Regions from separate parts of the Paenarthrobacter sp. YJN-5 genome, predicted to be linked through region 2. Evidence: predicted binding sites of a transcription regulator. Region 2 holds the regulator's gene; each other region holds the start of a gene.
What was found. The regulator HrcA, encoded in region 2, represses chaperone genes, less so after heat shock. The targets are predictions, from matches to a motif close to TTNGCACTCGNNNNNNNCGAGTGCNAA.
Positions count from the first base shown of each region.

Region 1: groL (chaperonin GroEL) is a predicted target of HrcA. The motif match lies at 2,184-2,210, and genes of this name have one in related genera.
Region 3: HMI59_RS12285 (Hsp20/alpha crystallin family protein) is a predicted target of HrcA. The motif match lies at 2,360-2,386, and genes of this name have one in related genera.
Region 4: HMI59_RS06575 (FmdB family zinc ribbon protein) is a predicted target of HrcA. The motif match lies at 1,893-1,919, and genes of this name have one in related genera.

Region 1 is NZ_CP053544.1:3,601,553-3,605,987, forward strand. Features, by position in the region: gene HMI59_RS16660 (ribonuclease HI family protein) at 1-146, opposite strand, end outside; gene groL (chaperonin GroEL) at 377-2,002, opposite strand; gene HMI59_RS16670 (cold-shock protein) at 2,302-2,505, opposite strand; gene HMI59_RS16675 (LytR C-terminal domain-containing protein) at 2,684-3,304, opposite strand; gene HMI59_RS16680 (DUF3263 domain-containing protein) at 3,354-3,689, opposite strand; gene HMI59_RS16685 (uracil-DNA glycosylase) at 3,798-4,435, shown strand, end outside.
Region 2 is NZ_CP053544.1:2,233,008-2,237,442, forward strand. Features, by position in the region: gene HMI59_RS10640 (DUF4870 domain-containing protein) at 1-52, opposite strand, end outside; gene HMI59_RS10645 (DUF3097 domain-containing protein) at 166-1,017, opposite strand; gene hrcA (heat-inducible transcriptional repressor HrcA) at 1,234-2,241, shown strand; gene dnaJ (molecular chaperone DnaJ) at 2,291-3,418, shown strand; gene HMI59_RS10660 (16S rRNA (uracil(1498)-N(3))-methyltransferase) at 3,421-4,197, shown strand; gene HMI59_RS10665 (GerMN domain-containing protein) at 4,234-4,435, opposite strand, start outside.
Region 3 is NZ_CP053544.1:2,601,929-2,606,363, reverse strand. Features, by position in the region: gene HMI59_RS12300 (HAD-IA family hydrolase) at 1-434, shown strand, start outside; gene HMI59_RS12295 (6-phosphofructokinase) at 431-1,456, shown strand; gene HMI59_RS12290 (metal-sensitive transcriptional regulator) at 1,500-1,757, opposite strand; gene HMI59_RS12285 (Hsp20/alpha crystallin family protein) at 1,879-2,301, opposite strand; gene HMI59_RS12280 (zinc-dependent alcohol dehydrogenase family protein) at 2,753-3,751, opposite strand; gene HMI59_RS12275 (HAD-IC family P-type ATPase) at 3,774-4,435, opposite strand, start outside.
Region 4 is NZ_CP053544.1:1,389,183-1,393,617, reverse strand. Features, by position in the region: gene HMI59_RS06590 (GNAT family N-acetyltransferase) at 1-178, opposite strand, end outside; gene galU (UTP--glucose-1-phosphate uridylyltransferase GalU) at 184-1,089, opposite strand; gene HMI59_RS06580 (5-formyltetrahydrofolate cyclo-ligase) at 1,224-1,826, shown strand; gene HMI59_RS06575 (FmdB family zinc ribbon protein) at 1,980-2,246, shown strand; gene HMI59_RS06570 (RcpC/CpaB family pilus assembly protein) at 2,313-3,095, shown strand; gene HMI59_RS06565 (DUF4011 domain-containing protein) at 3,099-4,435, opposite strand, start outside.

The DNA of each region.
Region 1 (4,435 bases), 1.4 Mb from region 2:
TCCAGCACCGCCATCAGTTCGCCCATGTTGTTGGTTCCGTGGGGCCATCCACCGGCGCGCCAACAGGAGTCGTCAACATACCAGGCCCATCCGGCCGGCCCGGGATTACCGAGGGCAGAACCATCGGCGGCAGCAATAATCGTCATGCAATCAATCCTGCCAGACCTCACAGACACTGAAGCCGCGTCCCTCCTCCATCGTGATCGCGGGAACCATGCGCAGTCGCCGCAATTTTCCCCACGAACTGGACGCATTCGCGGCTTTTCGCCGATCCACGCGTCAAACGGGCCCTGGCAGGAAACGCCGACGGCGGCCCCCACCCGAAGGTGAGGACCGCCGTCGTCGTTGCTAAGCGTAATGCTGCAGGACAGGAGGCTTAGAAGCCGCCCATGCCGCCCATCTCGTCGCCGCCCGGAGCCGGAGCGTTCTTCTCCGGCTTGTCAGCAACAACAGCCTCGGTGGTCAGGAAGAGACCAGCGATGGAAGCTGCGTTCTGGAGGGCCGAACGGGTGACCTTTACGGGGTCGTTGACGCCGGCAGCCAGCAGGTCTTCGTAGACGCCGGAGGCAGCGTTCAGGCCGTGGCCGGAAGGCAGGCCGCGAACCTTGTCCACCACAACGCCCGGCTCCATGCCGGCGTTGAAAGCGATCTGCTTCAGCGGTGCGTCGATGGCAACCTTGACGATGTTGGCACCCGTTGCCTCGTCACCCTGCAGGGTGAGGTTGGCGAATGCCTTGGCGCCTGCCTGGATGAGGGCAACGCCACCACCGGCAACGATGCCTTCTTCAACGGCAGCCTTCGCGTTGCGGACGGCGTCCTCAATGCGGTGCTTGCGTTCCTTGAGCTCAACTTCGGTAGCGGCACCGGCCTTGATGACTGCGACGCCGCCGGCCAGCTTGGCCAGGCGTTCCTGCAGCTTCTCGCGGTCGTAGTCGGAATCGGAGTTCTCGATCTCGGCGCGGATCTGGGCAACACGGCCGGCGATCTGCTCGGCGTCGCCTGCACCTTCAACGATGGTGGTCTCGTCCTTGGTGACAACAACCTTGCGGGCGGTGCCGAGGAGTTCCAGTCCAGCGTTCTCCAGCTTGAGGCCTACCTCTTCGGAGATGACCTGGCCACCGGTGAGGATGGCGATGTCGGCCAGCTGGGCCTTGCGGCGGTCACCGAAGCCCGGAGCCTTGACGGCAACGGACTTGAAGGTGCCACGGATCTTGTTGACGATCAGGGTGGCCAGGGCCTCGCCCTCGATGTCTTCGGCGATGATCAGCAGCGGCTTGTTGGACTGCATGACCTTCTCCAGAACCGTGACGAGTTCCTTCACGTTGGAGATCTTGGAGTTGACGATCAGGATGTACGGGTCTTCGAGGACCGTTTCCTGGCGCTCAGCGTCGGTGACGAAGTAAGCGGAGATGTAACCCTTGTCGAAGCGCATGCCCTCGGTGAGTTCCAGCTCCAGGCCGAAGGTGTTGGATTCCTCGACCGTGATGACGCCTTCCTTGCCCACCTTGTCCAGGGCTTCGGCGATCAGTGCACCGATTTCCTGGTCACCGGCGGAGATGGAAGCCGTAGCTGCGATCTCTTCCTTGGTTTCGATTTCCTTGGCGGAAGCAAGCAGTTCGCTGATAACAGCGTCCACTGCCTTCTCGATGCCGCGCTTCAGGGACAGCGGGTCGGCGCCGGCAGCAACGTTGCGCAGGCCTTCCTTGACCAGGGCCTGTGCGAGGACAGTAGCGGTGGTGGTACCGTCGCCAGCGACGTCATCCGTCTTCTTGGCAACTTCCTTGACCAGCTCAGCACCGATCTTCTCGTAAGGATCGTCCAGCTCGATCTCCTTGGCGATGGAAACGCCATCGTTGGTGATCGTGGGAGCGCCCCACTTCTTTTCGAGGACGACGTTGCGTCCACGCGGGCCGAGGGTGACCTTGACGGCGTCAGCGAGGGTGTTCAGGCCCCGCTCGAGGCCGCGGCGTGCCTCTTCATCAAATGCAATGATCTTGGCCATAACGGCGGTAGTCCTTTCGGGACAGTCGTTAAGAAGGTACCTGTCAGATGGGATGCCCGCGACGGACGGCCCTTCGCTCGCGGCCTCTGTATGCCCCGCGCTCCGGACCTCACCCCATCAGGGTGTTTCTTGTTCCTCCTTGGCAGCGGCGGTAATCCCTGCTCCGCGGACGGGGCCGGAATTAGCAGTCGATGCGTAGGAGTGCTAAATCAATAATTAGCACTCGACCGTTGAGAGTGCAAGCAGGAAGGCCCCGCTGCTACCCAACAGCGAGGCCCATTCAGCCGAAAGCTGAGCCGCTAGGCTACACGCACGCTTTCAGCCTGCGGCCCCTTGAGGCCTTCGCCGAGTTCGAACTCCACGCGCTGCCCCTCTTCCAAGGCGCGGTAACCGTCCATCTGGATCGCCGACCAATGGACAAAAACGTCGTCGCCGGAATCATCCACAGTGATGAAGCCGTACCCTTTTTCGGCGTTGAACCACTTGACGGTCCCCAAAGCCATAATGCCCACACTTTCACAGAAGCTGTTGCCGGCAGCCGGGATCTCCGCGCCGGAATTCATCCACTGTAACCACTGTCACGGCCGGTTCGCTGCTCCCGGCCAGTGAGGGGCTGCTTTTGTTATTGAGGCTTAACCGAGTTCTGCCGGATGGACTCCGGATCCCCGTATTTTCGGCTCTTTACTGGTAGCCGGGTCCCACTACGACGACCAAGGGCTGCTGCACGTCCGGGGACTCCACAACGGTGGTGATGCCCAGCAGGGAAGCTACGGCATCGGCGTTCGCCTTCTGCTCCGGAGCGTTGTAGAAGACCACGGACGTCTGCTGCGGAAGTCCTCCCCAGTTTCCTACCGCGCCCAGCGCCCATCCGTCTCCCTGAACCAACCCGGCGACGCGGCTGGCCAGCCCGGCGGTGGCAGTGCCGTTGTAGACAGCCACTGCGGTCGTCTTGTCGACAGGAGCCGAAGAAGGCGTTGCAGACGGCGACTCCGAGGCAGTCGTGTCCGGAGTGGGTTCGCCCGAAGCGATAGGCGCGCTCTCCGACGTCGTGGGTGTTGCCGAAGGTGCCGCCTCGCTCTGCTGTGCGGCCGGCGTCGAGGTGCTGGAAGATGCCGAGGGCGCCACGATGCCCAGCCGCGGAAGGATCAGGAATGCCACCAGGCCAAGAACCAAGGCCACGGCGCCCACAGTGAGGACCGGCCACAGAGTAGGCCGCGGCGTTTCCGTGGCGTCCCTGTGCACACCCTGACGGGACGTGTTTTGCGGAACCCGGTCGAATTCATCCTTGGCATATTTGGTCATGGTGAAGCGTTGTCCTTGCTGGTTGCTGCTGACAGTTCAGCCGTGCGAATTATGCGTCGGACCCCAAGCGACGCGCTGTGCGCGCACGTTGGCGCGACGTACGTAGTCTACGCAGTCTCTTGACCAGCATGGGATCGTGGGCCAAGGCTTCCTCGGTATCGATCAGCGCATTCAGGATCTGGTAATAGTGCGTTGCGGAGAGATCAAACAGTTCGCGGATGGCCTGTTCCTTGGCCCCGGCGTACTTCCACCACTGCCGCTCCAGGGCCAGTATCTGCTGCTCGCGCTCACTCAACGGAGAATCTGCCCGAACACCTGCGGCCAGGTCTGCAAGGGCGAAACCGGTGCCCTGCTCCGCCATCGATTCCGGCGCGGGTTCGGCCACGGCACACTCCTCAAGACGCGGGTAAGGGGATTTCCTCCTCCCCATGTTACGGGCGAATAACACCACTGTCATTCGGAAGTGCCGCGCGTCACGGGAGACAATTGCCGGGTGACTGGTGAGGAAGCGCTCTTTGACTTGGAACCTGCAAGCCCCTCGGGTCAGGGCTTTGATGAACTGTTGGACACGCCGCTGGAGGACTTGATGGCGCCGGACTGGGTGCAGGCCCTGAGCCCGGTTGAGCCGCAGCTTCGCGCGGCACTGGGCTTCGTCGCTGCGCAGGCCGGGCAGGGAGCGCAGGTCCTTCCCGCCGCCGGCAATCTGCTGAGGGCTTTTCGTCAGCCGCTGGCCGACGTGAAGGTCCTGATACTGGGACAGGACCCGTACCCCTCGCCGGGACACGCCGTCGGGCTTTCCTTCTCCGTCTCCCGGGAGACGCGGCCCATCCCCCGGAGCCTGGCCAATATCTACCGCGAACTCCACGACGACCTTGGACTGCCGCCACGCGTCCACGGCGACCTCAGTGCCTGGGCGGGGCAAGGAGTGCTGTTGCTGAACCGCGTCCTCAGCGTGAATGCCGGGAACGCAGGCTCGCACCGCGGCAAGGGATGGGAAACCATCACGACGGCGGCCGTCAGCGCCGTGGTGAACCGCACCGACGCCGACGGGCAGCCTAAGCCGCTCGTGGCCGTCCTTTGGGGGAAGGATGCGGAGTCCGTGGGGCCACTGTTGAACGGGGCACCGTCGAT
Region 2 (4,435 bases):
ACTGGGGCTGACCTGCGGCCCTGCCCGGTTCTTCTGGGGCGTTCTCTGACACGTTGGTTCCCTTTGCTTTAAAAATGCTGCGGTGTTGCTGTCCCAGAATATAGGGTCCGGGGCTGTTCCGGGACCAACCCGCCGCCCGCCGCCGTCGGACGCCCAGCGCTGGAGTCAGGCCGCGGTGAGGAAGTCGATGACTTCCTCCACGCGGCCCAGGAGGGATGCTTCAAGGTCGGCGTAGGTGCGGACCGCGCCCAAAAGGCGCTGCCAGCCGAGTCCGATGTCCTCTGCAGTCTCGTGCGGCCAGCCAAAAGCGCGCAGGATCCCCGTCTTCCAGTCCGTACCGCGGGGAACATCGGGCCATTGGGCGATGCCAAGGACCTTGGGCCGGATCGCCTGCCAGACATCCACGTAGGGGTGTCCCACGATCAGGACGTTACCGGCAGCGCCCGGCAAAGTCATCGCTTCGGCGGCGATCCGCGATTCCTTGGAGCCGGCTACGAGGTGGTCCACGAGGATTCCCAGCTTGCGCCCCGGGCCGGGGTTGAAGGCTGCTATCGCGGCTTTGAGGTCATCCACCCCGTGCAGGGGCTCGACGACGATGCCCTCCACGCGGAGGTCGTCACCCCATACTTTTTCCACGAGTTCCGCATCGTGCTTGCCCTCCACCCAGATACGGCTCGCTTTGGCCACCTGGGCGCGTTGGCCACTGACGCGCACGGAACCCGAGGCTGTCCGTGTGGGGGAGGCTGCAGTGGCGGGTGCCTTGGGCGCGGGAGGCAGGAGCCGGATGGGCTGACCTTCCAGCAGGAAGCCGAAGCCCAGCTGGAAGGACTTGGTTTTTCCGCGCCGGTCTTCGAGGGCTACGATGTGCATCCCGCCGGACTTTTCCACGCGGGTGACCGCACCCACCCAACCGGATTGGGCATCCTCCAGCACCATCCCGCGTTGCACGGGTACCTCCGGTAGCCGGCGTTGGGCAGGAGCGGTCAGGTCCTGTGGACCCCAGGTGTCATAAGCCAAGGAATGACCTAACTCTTCGGGCTTGGACGGCTGCCGGGCCGCAGTCGCCGCCGGGCCTGCCATGGATGTCTGCGCGGGCGGTTTCAATGCTAGCAACGCGGTGGCCCATACTAGACTTGTTAGCACTTGGGCATGTCGAGTGCTAAGCAAAAGGGTCAGCTGAAGGTCCCTCGTGCATCAGTGCATGGGCCGGATGGTCTGTCAGGAGGTGTTGGAATGAGTGAGCCACGCAAACTCGAAGTTCTGCGTGCCATTGTTGAGGACTACGTACATTCGCGGGAGCCTGTTGGTTCCAAGGCCCTGGTAGAACGCCACCACCTGGGCGTATCCAGTGCGACCATCCGCAACGACATGGCGGTGCTTGAAGAAGAGGGGCTGATCGCAGCACCACACACCAGCGCCGGCCGTATTCCGACGGACAAGGGCTACCGCCTGTTCGTGGACCGGATCTCCCAGGTTAAGCCCCTGTCGGCCGCTGAGCGTCGTGCCATCCACTCCCTGCTTGAGGGTCCGGATGATATTGACGACATCCTTGAGCGGACCGTCAGGCTCCTGTCGCAGCTGACCAACCAGGTCGCCGTCGTGCAGTATCCGCACTCCAAGCGCGCCGTGGTGCGCCATGTGGAGTTTGTTCTCCTCGGGCCAAAGCAAGTGCTCGTGGTGCTGATTGCCGACACTGGAAGCGTTGGGCAGAAGGTCATCGATGCCGGTGCCGACGTTGCCAACGAGGCCCTCATGGCGCTGCGTTCACGCTTCCTGGGCAGCATCGCAGGCACGCAGATGGACCTCCTTCCACAGGTCTTGCCGTCCGTGGTGGCGTTGTGCCCGCCGGAGCTGCGGGGACTCGCCCAGATGCTGGCCAACGGACTCCAGGCCCTCAGCGATACCAGCAAGGAAGAGCGGATCCTGATGGCCGGCACGGCCAACCTCGCCCGTTCCAACGTGGACTTCCCCCTGAGCATAGGACCCGTGCTGGAGGCCCTTGAGGAACAAGTTGTCATGCTCCGGTTGTTGTCGGACATGGGGGATGATCCGCGCGGCGTGACGGTGAGCATCGGCCGGGAAAATCCCTACGACGGCCTGGCCGAGGCCTCCGTGGTGGCTACCGGCTACGGTTCCGGCGCCAAGGTTGGAATCCTCGGTCCCACCCGTATGGACTACCCCACCACCATGGCGGCAGTCCGCGCCGTAGCGCGCTACCTTTCCCGAATTCTCGGCGGCTGAAACCGGCCGTCACCAAAGACCGCAGTACAACAAGGAAGAGATACCGACTTTGAGCAGCCACTATGACGTTTTGGGAGTCTCGCCGGAAGCCACCGGGGAAGAGATCAAAAAGGCGTACCGCAAGTTGGCGCGCAAGCTCCACCCGGATGTGAATCCGGGGGAGGATGTCGCCGAACGCTTCAAGGCCGTGACCCACGCTTACGAAGTCCTGTCAGACCCGCAAAAACGCAGGGTGTACGACGCCACGGGCAATGAAAACGGAACGGACAACGGATTCGGCGGCGGCTATTCCGGGCAAGGCTTTGCCTTCCAGGACATTTTCGACACCTTCTTCGGCGGGGGCGGGGGTCACGGAGGTCCCGCGTCCCGCGTGCGTCGTGGCCAGGACGCCCTCATCAGCGTGCGCATTGATCTCAAGGACGCCGTGTTCGGCGTCAACAAGAAGCTCGAAGTGGACACGGCTGTTGTGTGCCCCACCTGTGACGGCAGCTGCTGCCGTCCGGGTACCCACCCCGAACGTTGTGACATTTGTGGCGGCAGTGGCCAGGTCCAGCGCGCTGTGCGCTCCATTCTGGGCCAGGTCATGACCACCGCGCCCTGCGGATCCTGTGAAGGATTCGGCACCATCATCAAGGATCCCTGCAACGAGTGCAGTGGCCAGGGCAGGATCCGCAGCCGCCGGTCCCTCACCATCAAAGTACCCGCCGGTGTGGCCACGGGGACCCGTATCCAGCTGTCCGGCCAGGGCGAGGCAGGCCCCGCCGGTGGTCCGGCAGGCGACCTGTACGTGGAGATCCGCGTCAACAGCGATTCCACCTATATCCGCGAAGGGGACGATCTCCACGCCACGCTAAGTGTACCCATGACTGCAGCCGCCCTGGGCACGGAGTTGACCCTGGAGACCTTCGACGGTCCGCAGGAGATCGATGTGAAGGCCGGTACGCAGTCCGGCGAGATCATCACCCTGCGCGGGCTCGGCGTGACGCATCTTCGCGGTTACGGCCGCGGCGACCTCAAAGTGCACCTGCACGTGGAGACGCCAACCAAGCTGGACGCCGCCCAGGAAGACCTGCTCCGTCAACTCGCCAAACTCCGCGGAGAACAGTTCACGGACGGGAAGCTCGTTGCCAGCGGCGGGATGTTCGCAAAGCTGCGGGACAAGCTCGGTAACCTGTAGCGGTGAGCAACCCCGTATTCTTCGCCCCCACCGGCAGCCTTGACGGATTGGTGTCCGGGTCCGTCTTTGTCCTGGAGGGCCCGGAGGCGCGGCACGCCGTGACAGTGAAGCGTCTGTCCGCAGGCGAACCGGTGGATATTTCCGATGGTGCGGGCGCCAGGCTGACGGGTAGGGTCTCCGAGGCAGGGCAAGGCTTGCTGTCCGTGGTTGCGGAAGAAGTAGCCTTTGAGGAACGTCCCGCTGTCCGGTTGGTGCTCGTGCAGGCGCTGGCCAAAGGAGACCGCGACGAACTCGCCATCGAAACGGCTACCGAGCTCGGCATTGATGCTGTGATCCCCTGGCAGGCGGAGCGCTCCATTGTGCGGTGGAAGGGCGATCGCGCCGCGAAAGCGCACGCAAAGTGGCAGTCCGTAGTGACCGCAGCAGCGAAACAAGCACGCCGGGCCTGGATTCCTGAGGTCAGGAACCTGGTGGACACAACAGCCTTGGCCAAAGCGGCAGCCGCGGCGGACCTGGCGGTGATCCTCCACGAGGATGCCAAGAACTCCCTGCGTTCGGTGATTGAGGAGGCCGGGATCCTCGCGGACAGCGGCCCGGACGCCGCGGGGGAAGTCCTCCTGATCGTCGGTCCAGAGGGTGGGATGGCTCCCCGTGAGGTGACCAGGCTCAGCGATGCCGGCGCGGTGACGGCGCTTTTGGGCCACCACGTCTTGCGATCGTCAACGGCCGGACCGGCCGCCGTCGTTCTGTTGAGCGATATCCTGGGCCGCTGGCGCTAGCGGGCGGCGGACCGGCCCAACCACCCGGGCCACGTCTTACTCGACCTTGAAGAGACGGGTGTCCAAGGTGGTCTCGTCTGCGCGGCCTGATTCATCCACCTGGACAACCCGGAGTTCATACTTGCCGGGCTTCAGCGTGGCCCCGAAAGAGAACACCCCGTATTGTCCGGGATCTCCGGTTGGCTTCGCCTGGCCGGTAAGCTTGCTGATCCGCGTTCCGGAGCCGTTGTCCTGGAGG
Region 3 (4,435 bases), 370 kb from region 2:
CGCACGGCTCGACACTGAGCAGGGTGGCGCACGCTTCCGTCCTGGCTGCCGTGGACCCTGACCGCGCCTGGGAAAGCTACCGCGAAGCACTCGACGCGGACTTGGATGACACCCAGCACGGCACGACCAAAGCCGGTATCCACCTCGGTGCGATGGCGGGCACGGTGGACGTCATCCAAAGAAGTTTCGCGGGGCTGCGGATGGACCGTTCAGGAATCACCTTCACCCCCAATATGCCGCACGGACTCAACGCCGTGTCCTTCACGGTGACGACCCAGGGACACTGGCTGGGCATCGAACTGACCACGGAACGGATCCGGGTCACGTCCTCTCCCGGCAGCGCTCCTCCGCTCCGGATCCAGGTCCGTGACCAAACACTGATGCTGCCGGCAGGAGAGAGCCGGAGTTTCAGGCTGCAGGCGGGTTCGCGATGAAAAGGTTGGGGATCCTGACGAGCGGTGGCGACTGCCCGGGCGTCAATGCCGTCATCCGGGGAGCAGTCCTGGCCGGGGTCCGGACCGGGCAGTATGACTTCGTGGGCTACCTGGACGGTTGGAGCGGCGTGCTCAGCAACAACTCCGTACCCCTGACCCTTGAATCGGTCAGGGGCCTTTCGCGTTTGGGCGGAACAATACTGGGAACCTCCCGGACCAACCCCATCACGTCCGGGGGAGCCCCGGCAGTCATCGCATCCTTGGAGCGCGGCCAGGTTGACGGCTTGATTGCGGTGGGGGGAGAGGGCACCCTCGCCGCTGCCCGGATCCTGGGCGAATCGGGCATCAAGGTCATCGGCGTCCCCAAGACCATCGATAACGACCTCAGCGCAACGGACTACACCTTCGGGTTCGACACCGCCGTGCAAACGGCCACCGAAGCGATCGATCGGCTGCGCACCACCGGCGAATCCCACCACAGGTGCATGATTGCCGAGGTCATGGGGCGCAACGCCGGCTGGATTGCCCTTCATGCAGGCATGGCCGCCGGAGCGCACGCCATCTTGATCCCGGAACGCCGGGTGAGCCTGGAGCAGGCAGCGGCGTGGGTCCTGTCAGCCCGGAACCGGGGCAGGGCGCCACTGGTGGTGGTGGCGGAGGCCTACGTTCCATCAGGCCAGGATGCTCCCTACTTCCCGCGCGGACTCGATACCTTTGGCCGTCCGCGCTTGGGCGGGATCGGATACCTCTTGGAGGAACAGCTCCAGGAACTGACGGGAATCGAATGCAGGGCCACGGTCCTGGGGCACATCCAGCGGGGCGGGGCGCCCACGGCCTTCGACAGGGTCCTGGCAACGCGGTTGGGAATGGCCGCTGTCCGTGCAGCATCCAAGGGGGAGTGGGGCGTGATGGTTTCCTCGCGGGGCACGGACGTCACTACTGTTGACCTTGCTGCCGCGATTGGTGAGCTGCACACGGTCCCGGAGGACCGGTATTTGGAGGCCGAAATGCTGTTCGGCTGACCTGCCCTGCCGCCCTGCTGCCTTACTGTCTGGGCGTCTGGCGTCAGGCGAGGGAGAGGAACAGCTTCTCCAGCTCTTTCCTGTCCATCGTTTGGTCCTCCTGGATGATGCACTGCTCCAGGCCCGTGGCGATGATGGCGAAGCCGGCCCGGTCCAGCGCCTTCGAAACTGCGGCGAGCTGGGTGACGACGTCTTTGCAGTCACGGCCTTCTTCCAACATGCGGGTGACGGCGGCGAGCTGCCCCTGTGCGCGCTTGAGGCGGTTGATCACAGGCGTGAGTTCGGTGGGGTTCAGTTCCATGAGGGTGCTCCATCGGTGGGTTGCTGCCCTCCATGGTATACCCCCATGGGTGTACTGATAGCGGCGGCTGGTGACAGGCCGGGCAGGTGCCATTCCATCCGCACCTGCCCGTAGCACGTTCTCAACTCCTGGTGATGGGAACCTTCGACGGCGAAGCTGCCGCTGTCTTTTCCGGGATGGGTGCCCGTACTTCGAGGACGCCGTCCTTGTAGGAAGCGGTCACGTCGCCTTCCTTCACGCCGTCCGGCAAAGGTATGCGGCGGACAAAGGAGCCATACCGGAACTCCGAGCGGTAGCTGTCCTTTTCCTTGTGCTCCTTCTTTTCCTGGCGTTCGGCCCGGATGGTCAGGCCGCCGTCGGAGACGGTGATTTCCGCGTCCTTTTCCGGGTCGATGCCGGGAAGTTCGGCACGGATCACCAACGTATTCCCGTCAACCACTTCCTCGACTTTGATCCCCCCGGCGGTGCTGTCGCCGTCGAACAATCTCTCGATAAGCTCCATCGGTGAGCGACGCGCATCAAGCCATTTCGTCAGCTCGGTCATGCCAGCCTCCATCTCTTATCCGCCGCGGAACCTTTCCCGGCAGTACCAGCTTTTCGCCTTGGCAGCGCGGCTTCCAGAGTCCAAAGTCCCCGCCCGCGCCGGGGTCTTCCGGCCCTTACCCTGCGCCGGGGACTGCTGCAGGATGGGGACATGCCCGCGGAATTGCCGGGTGCAGGGAGGAGTCAGTGATGGGTGGACGGGTCAACCCGGAGTCGGAGCCCCAACGGCCCAACGACGGCCAGGGAAAAGGGCGTTCCCGCAAGAGGCTGACGGGTCTCCCTCTCCAAGGCAGCCCCCTGGTCCAAAGGATGCTCCGCATCGGCAAACGCCGGGAGGCCGCGGAAGAAAAGCTGGAGCGCCGGCTGGGTGGAGATGACACGGAGACTCATAGCTGACGTTGCCCCTGGTCCCCACACGCCGGGCCGTCCACGGCGTCGCGTCGGTGGACCTGTCACCGCATCTTCAGAACCGCAGCGCCGGTGACGCGGTCGTTGGCCAGATCCTCCAGCGCACGGTCCGCTTCCGTGAAGTCGTAGGTGGTGACGGTTGGGGCCAGTCCGATCTCCGCGGCCAGGGCCAGGAATGCGGTGCCGTCGGCCCGGGTATTGGCGGTGACGCTGCGGATCTGCCGTTCATAGAAGAGTTCATTTTCGTAATTGAGGGACGGGATGTCCGTGAGGTGGATGCCGGCAATGGCCAGGGTTCCGCCGCGATCCAACGCCCGCAGGGCGACCGGAACCAGATCGCCCACGGGAGCAAAAAGAATGGCTGAGTCCAGGGGGAGCGGCGGAGCATCGTAGGCGTCGCCGGCATAAACCGCTCCGAGGCTGAGGGCCAGGTCCCGGGCTTGTGCCGAACGGGTCATGACGTAGACCGACGCGCCTTGGCTGATGGCGATTTGGGCCGTCAAGTGGGCGGACCCGCCGAAGCCATAGATGCCCAGCCGCCCTCCCGGCGGTAGCGCAGCCCGTTCCAGGGCCCTGTAGCCAATAATCCCCGAGCACAGGAGCGGTGCCGCTTGTTCGTTGGTGAAGCGCGCAGGCAAGGCATAGGCGAAGTCCTCATTCACCGTCATGTGGTCGGCAAAGCCGCCGTCACGGTCCCACCCCGTGAATCGGGGCGCCAGGCAGAGATTCTCCTGGCCGCGCCGGCAGTAGGGGCAGTGGCCACAGGTCTGGCCGAGCCACGCGACGCCGATTCTGTCCCCGCGGGAGAAGCGGCCCCCGCTGAAACTTTCCATGACCGTCCCTACGGCCTCGTGGCCGGGGATCACCCCGGCGTGGCGGGGCGGAAGGTCGCCCTCGGCGAGATGGAGGTCGGTGCGGCAGACACCGCACACGTCCACGCGCAGCAGTACCTCGCCCGGCCCGGGCCGCGGGTCCTCGCGTTCGCCCATCCTCAAAGGCCTGTCCGCTATCTTCCCCGGCACATCAACCCACCATGCACGCATGACTCTTCCTCGTCGTCGGATATCACGAGCCTCGCACGGACCCTTCCCGCCTTCCAGAGGCGAAAGTCACGTCCGCACCGTGGTTGCCACGGGTGACGTACCGTCCCACAAGCTCGACGGCGGCGCTTGCCGCCAGTGCGGTCAGCACCGAGACCAGCAACAGGTCAGGCGGAGGCCATTCGAGCAGGAAGAACCCGCGGAGGAAATCAAGGCCCATCACCGCTGCCATCCCCACATAGCATCCCGCCAGGACCAGTACCTTCGTCGCGTTCAGGGGCCGGGCAGTCACAGCCAGGATCCACGATCCGATGATGGTCAAGGTGATGGTGGTGGCCGAGCGGCTTGTCAGGACACTGTGATCGCCGCTGAGGGACGCATAGGTGTTGACCCCAAGAATGGCAGTGGCCGTGATGACTCCTGCCGGGATCGCGAAGGACAGGGAACGCTTCAGAAAGCCCGGGACGTAGCGACGACTGCTGGGCAGGAGCGCCAGGAAGAACGCCGGCAATCCAATGGTCAGGCCATCGACGGCGGACAACTGGCGGGGGAGGAAAGGATACGGCTGCAGCAACAATCCGCAGGCCACGGCCAGGACCGTGGCATAGGCGGTCTTGCTGAGGAAGAGCATCGATACCCGTTCCATGTTGTTGATGGCCCTGCGCCCTTCGGCCACAATGCCCGGCA
Region 4 (4,435 bases), 840 kb from region 2:
TCTGGCGGTAGCTTGGGAGCCGTCCGCCCGGAGCCGGATTGGATGCCTCCCACGGCGCGAGCCATTCACTGTTCCGCGAGCGGACCTCGGACCACTCCCGCTTGTCGCGGTACCGGATTGGCCGAAGTACGAGGTCTCCGCTTTCCAGCGTTACCGGCCAGATGGCAGAGCCGTACACCGCAGTTACTTGGGCAGGGAAGCCGTGAAGTCCGGCAGCCAGTCGCGAAGCTCGGGACCGAGGTCTTCACGCTCGCAAGCAAGCTCGATGCAGGCTTTGAGGTAGCTCAGCTTGTCCCCGGTGTCATAACGGCGGCCGCGGAAGACCACGCCATAGACGCCGGATCCTTCGCCTTCTCCACGGGCCAGTACCTCAAGGGCGTCGGTCAACTGGATCTCGCCGCCGCGACCGGGAGCGGTGTTTTCCAGGACATCGAACACTGCCGGGTGCAGGACGTACCGGCCAATCACGGCCAGGTTGGAGGGTGCTTCTTCCGGGGACGGCTTCTCAACAAGCTGCTTGATGCGTACGTAGCCGTCTTCGTCGTTTTCTTCGACGTCGGCACAACCGTAGGCGCTGATCTTGGAGGGCTCCACCTCGATCAGGGCAACTACTGAGCCGCCGGTCTTCTGCTGCACGGCGATCATTTCGCTCAGGAGGTCGTCCTTGGGATCGATGAGGTCGTCACCGAGGAGCACGGCGAAGGGCTCGTGCCCCACGTGCTGCTTTGCACGGAGCACAGCATGGCCCAGACCGTTGGGATCGCCTTGGCGGACGTAGTGGATGTCCCCGAGGTTGGTGGCGGACTGGATCGCCTCCAGCTTGGTGGTGTCCCCCTTCTCCGCAAGCGTGGCTTCAAGCGCCGGCACACGGTCGAAGTGATCCTCCAAGGCACGCTTGCTGCGGCCGGTGATCATGAGGACGTCGTGCAAGCCGACCTTGACTGCTTCTTCGACCACATACTGGATGGCGGGCTTGTCAACTACGGGCAGCATTTCCTTCGGCATTGCCTTCGTGGCAGGAAGGAACCTGGTACCGAGACCCGCTGCGGGGATGACGGCCTTACGGACAGCATTGTTATGGTGAGTCACCGGACTAATCTAACGGAAGGATCACGTCAAAAGGTAAACCCCCGCCGTGCGGGTGTGCACAATCTGTTGACGTTCACGTCCGGCAAGGGCAGCGCTGCCCGGCCCGCCGGACCACTTCGACGAAACGGACGGACATGGAATCCAAGGAAGAAATCCGCAGCGCCCGACGGCTGCAGCGGCGAAACCGCACGCCGGAACAAATTGCCGCGGCCGGAGAGGCGCTGGCACGGCACGGGGTGAGTTGGGCAAAGGACGTCTCAGGCGGGTCCCCGGCCACCTTTACCGTCTACTTGGGCGTGGCCTTCGAGCCGCCAACCCTGCCATTGATTGAGGCCCTGCATCAGGAGGGGCACAGGATCCTGTTGCCCGTCTGCGAGCCCGGGCGCACGATGAGCTGGGTGGAATGGACGCCGGAAACCACCTTCGTCAGGTCCTCCTACGCCCCCATCGATGAGCCCGAGGGCGAGAGGCTTACCAGTGCGGTGGCAGGAGCGGACGCGGCAGGCATCTTCATGCCCGCGACTGCCGTTGACGGCGATGGCAACAGGATCGGCCAGGGCGGCGGATACTATGACCGTTTCCTCCAAGGCCTCAAGGCTTCGGCGCAGCGGCCGCGCACCATAGCGGTGACGTACGACGACGACGTGTTGCCGTCCGGTGCTATTCCCGCCGAGGCTTTTGACCAGCCGGTTACGGAGGTTCTGACGCCCTCGGGAATTGTCCGGCTCGGCCGGTAGTTATATGCCGTGGTATCCCGCACAGATAACGACCGGTCGACGGGCGGAATCCACGGGATGATAGAATTGGCACTCAGGCCCTGCGACTGCTAAGGGAGGTTATCCTCCCCTCGCCGCCGCCGGACCTGAACTTTGTTCTGAAGGAGGAATTCAGTGCCCACTTACGCATACGCCTGCAAAGACTGCAACCATGCCTTTGACATCGTGCAGTCCTTTTCGGACAGTTCCCTGACGGAGTGCCCGGAGTGCAAGGGTGCGCTTCGCAAGAAGTTCAACAGCGTCGGCGTCGTTTTCAAGGGCTCAGGGTTCTACCGCACGGATTCCCGCGATTCCAAGGGAAGCACGGTTTCGGCCGCTCCTTCGGCTCCCGCGACCCCGGCACCCGCTGCGACTCCTGCGCCTGCTGCCGCCGCCAGCTGATCGCTTTATCCACATAGGGCTTCCGGCCGCTCCCCTGCGGCCGGACCCCTTGGCTAGCGTGGCCATATGCCACTCAAGCCACCCTCCGCACCGCGCTTCCGCACCAGGCAAACGCCCTTCGGGACCCGCCGCCATCGGGGCACCACCCGTACAACAGACCCAAGCCGTCACGGGCAGCGCTGGACAGCCACTGCCGCTTCCTTTGGAGCCAGGCATCGGCGCCTGACAGTGGCCCTGCTGCTCTGCCTGGCCACCGGAATCGCCGTCCAGCAACTTACTCCAGTTCCCGAGCAACAGGTCAGCATAGTGGTTTCGGCCCGGGACCTCCCGGTCGGCGCCAGCGTCTCTGAAGCAGACTTCATCACCGCCGGCGTACCCCGGAGCGCTTCCTTCCCCGGAGCCATCCAGGACCCTGCACGTCTTCAGGGCCGCCAACTCGCTGCACCACTGGCCAAAGGCCAAATCCCCACCGAGACCAGCTTCCTGGGTCCGGGATTGCTCACCGGTGCACCGTCGGGGTCGGCCGCCGTCCCGCTCCGAATGGCCGACCCGGCATCAATTCGCTTACTCTCGCCCGGGCAGCTCATCTCGGTCATCCTCTCGGCCACCGAGGCATCCGAATCTTCCCCACGCCATGACGTGCTGGCAGGGGCCGTTCCTGTGCTGTGGACCTCAGCCCAAGGCGATGCCCCCGGTCAATGGCCGGGGACATCCGAAGCGGATGGGCTGGTAGTGGTAGCCGCAGACCCCCAGCAAGCAGAAAAGCTTGCCGGCGCTTCAACGCACGGCAAGCTTTTCTTTATGTTGGTGCATGGACCCCAATCCGGCCCACCGGACACCGCAGAATGAACGTCAGCCCCAGTGCGGGGGCTTCTGCTCCTTCAGCCATTGGTCATGGTCATAGCCGGGTTCGTCACCCCATCGGCGCGGATCATCTTCGGCCGCCTTATTCGGCAGGACGCCTTCAGCAGCGGGCTTAGCCGCAGCACGCTTTCCCTTGGCGTCCTCGGGTGCCTCACTATCCACTTCCGGTTCTTCCTTTTCCGTGCTTTCCGTCATGCCGGTAGCGTCTGCGTTGCCTTCATCATCGTCCGTTGCCTTGGCCATCCCGTCGGTACTCCCCTTGCTTCCGGACTCGTCGCTTCCGGATTCGTCGCTGCCCTTGGCTTTGGCCACATCCTGGCTCTTCGCGCCGGGTTCAGCCGGGTTCACGGTCGCTTCTTTCCCGTCACCGGTTGCGGACCCTGACGCAACGCCCACCGGAGCTGCCGGTGATGAGCGAATGTAGGAGGGCTGGACGTCACGCAAGTCCAATTGTTCTACATCCATGTCCAGGAAACCATGGTGGGGCGCAGTCGCCGGCTGCGGAACGTGGTTTTCAAGCCCCAAGTAGGAGCCGATCCGATCGGCACAGGAGGAGGGATCGGTGAAAACCTCGATGGTCCACAAGGACATGTAGCGCCATCCCATCCGCTCGAGCAACTGCGGGCGGAGCCTGCTGCGCTCACGGACGCTCATCCGGCGGTACCGTTCCGTACCATCCGACTCGATGGCCACGGGGGTAGGAATCTCCGCGCCTTCCCTGCCGATGGTGTGCACGGGATCGGCGGCTGCGGCAATATCCAGGACGCCATCGTAGAGATGCCATACCCGGGCTCCCCTCGCCCGCAATCTCTCACCGAGGTCGGCAACCAGCGGATCTTCACCCAGGGCCTGTTCGCTGGCCACCGCGCGGGAAGCGGGTGTACCCAGATTGCTGTTACCCGAAAGCTCGCGATCCAGCAGTTCGTAGAAATCAACCGCACCATGCGAAAGCCGGTCCAGGTCCAGGTCCTCCGGGCGGAAGCAGCTCAGGACGTGCATCGAGCGCCTGGCCCGGGTCATGGCCAACGCGAAGCGGTTCCGCCCACCCTCAGTGGACAACGGACCGAAGGAGTGCAGTGCACGGCCGTGCGGCGTGCGACCATAGCCGAGCGAGAAGATCACGTGATCCCGCACAAGGCCCTGCGCCCGCTCCAGGTCAACCACCCGGAAGGACTCCGGTCCAGCACCGAAGAAGGTCTGCAGCAGCGGGTGGTTGGGCAACTGCAGCCTGATGGCCTCGCCGATCCGGGCCGCGTGGCGCAGGCTGGCCGTCACAACAGCCAACGAGGTGCGGGGCCGCAGGCGGGCGTGTTCGAAGACCAGGT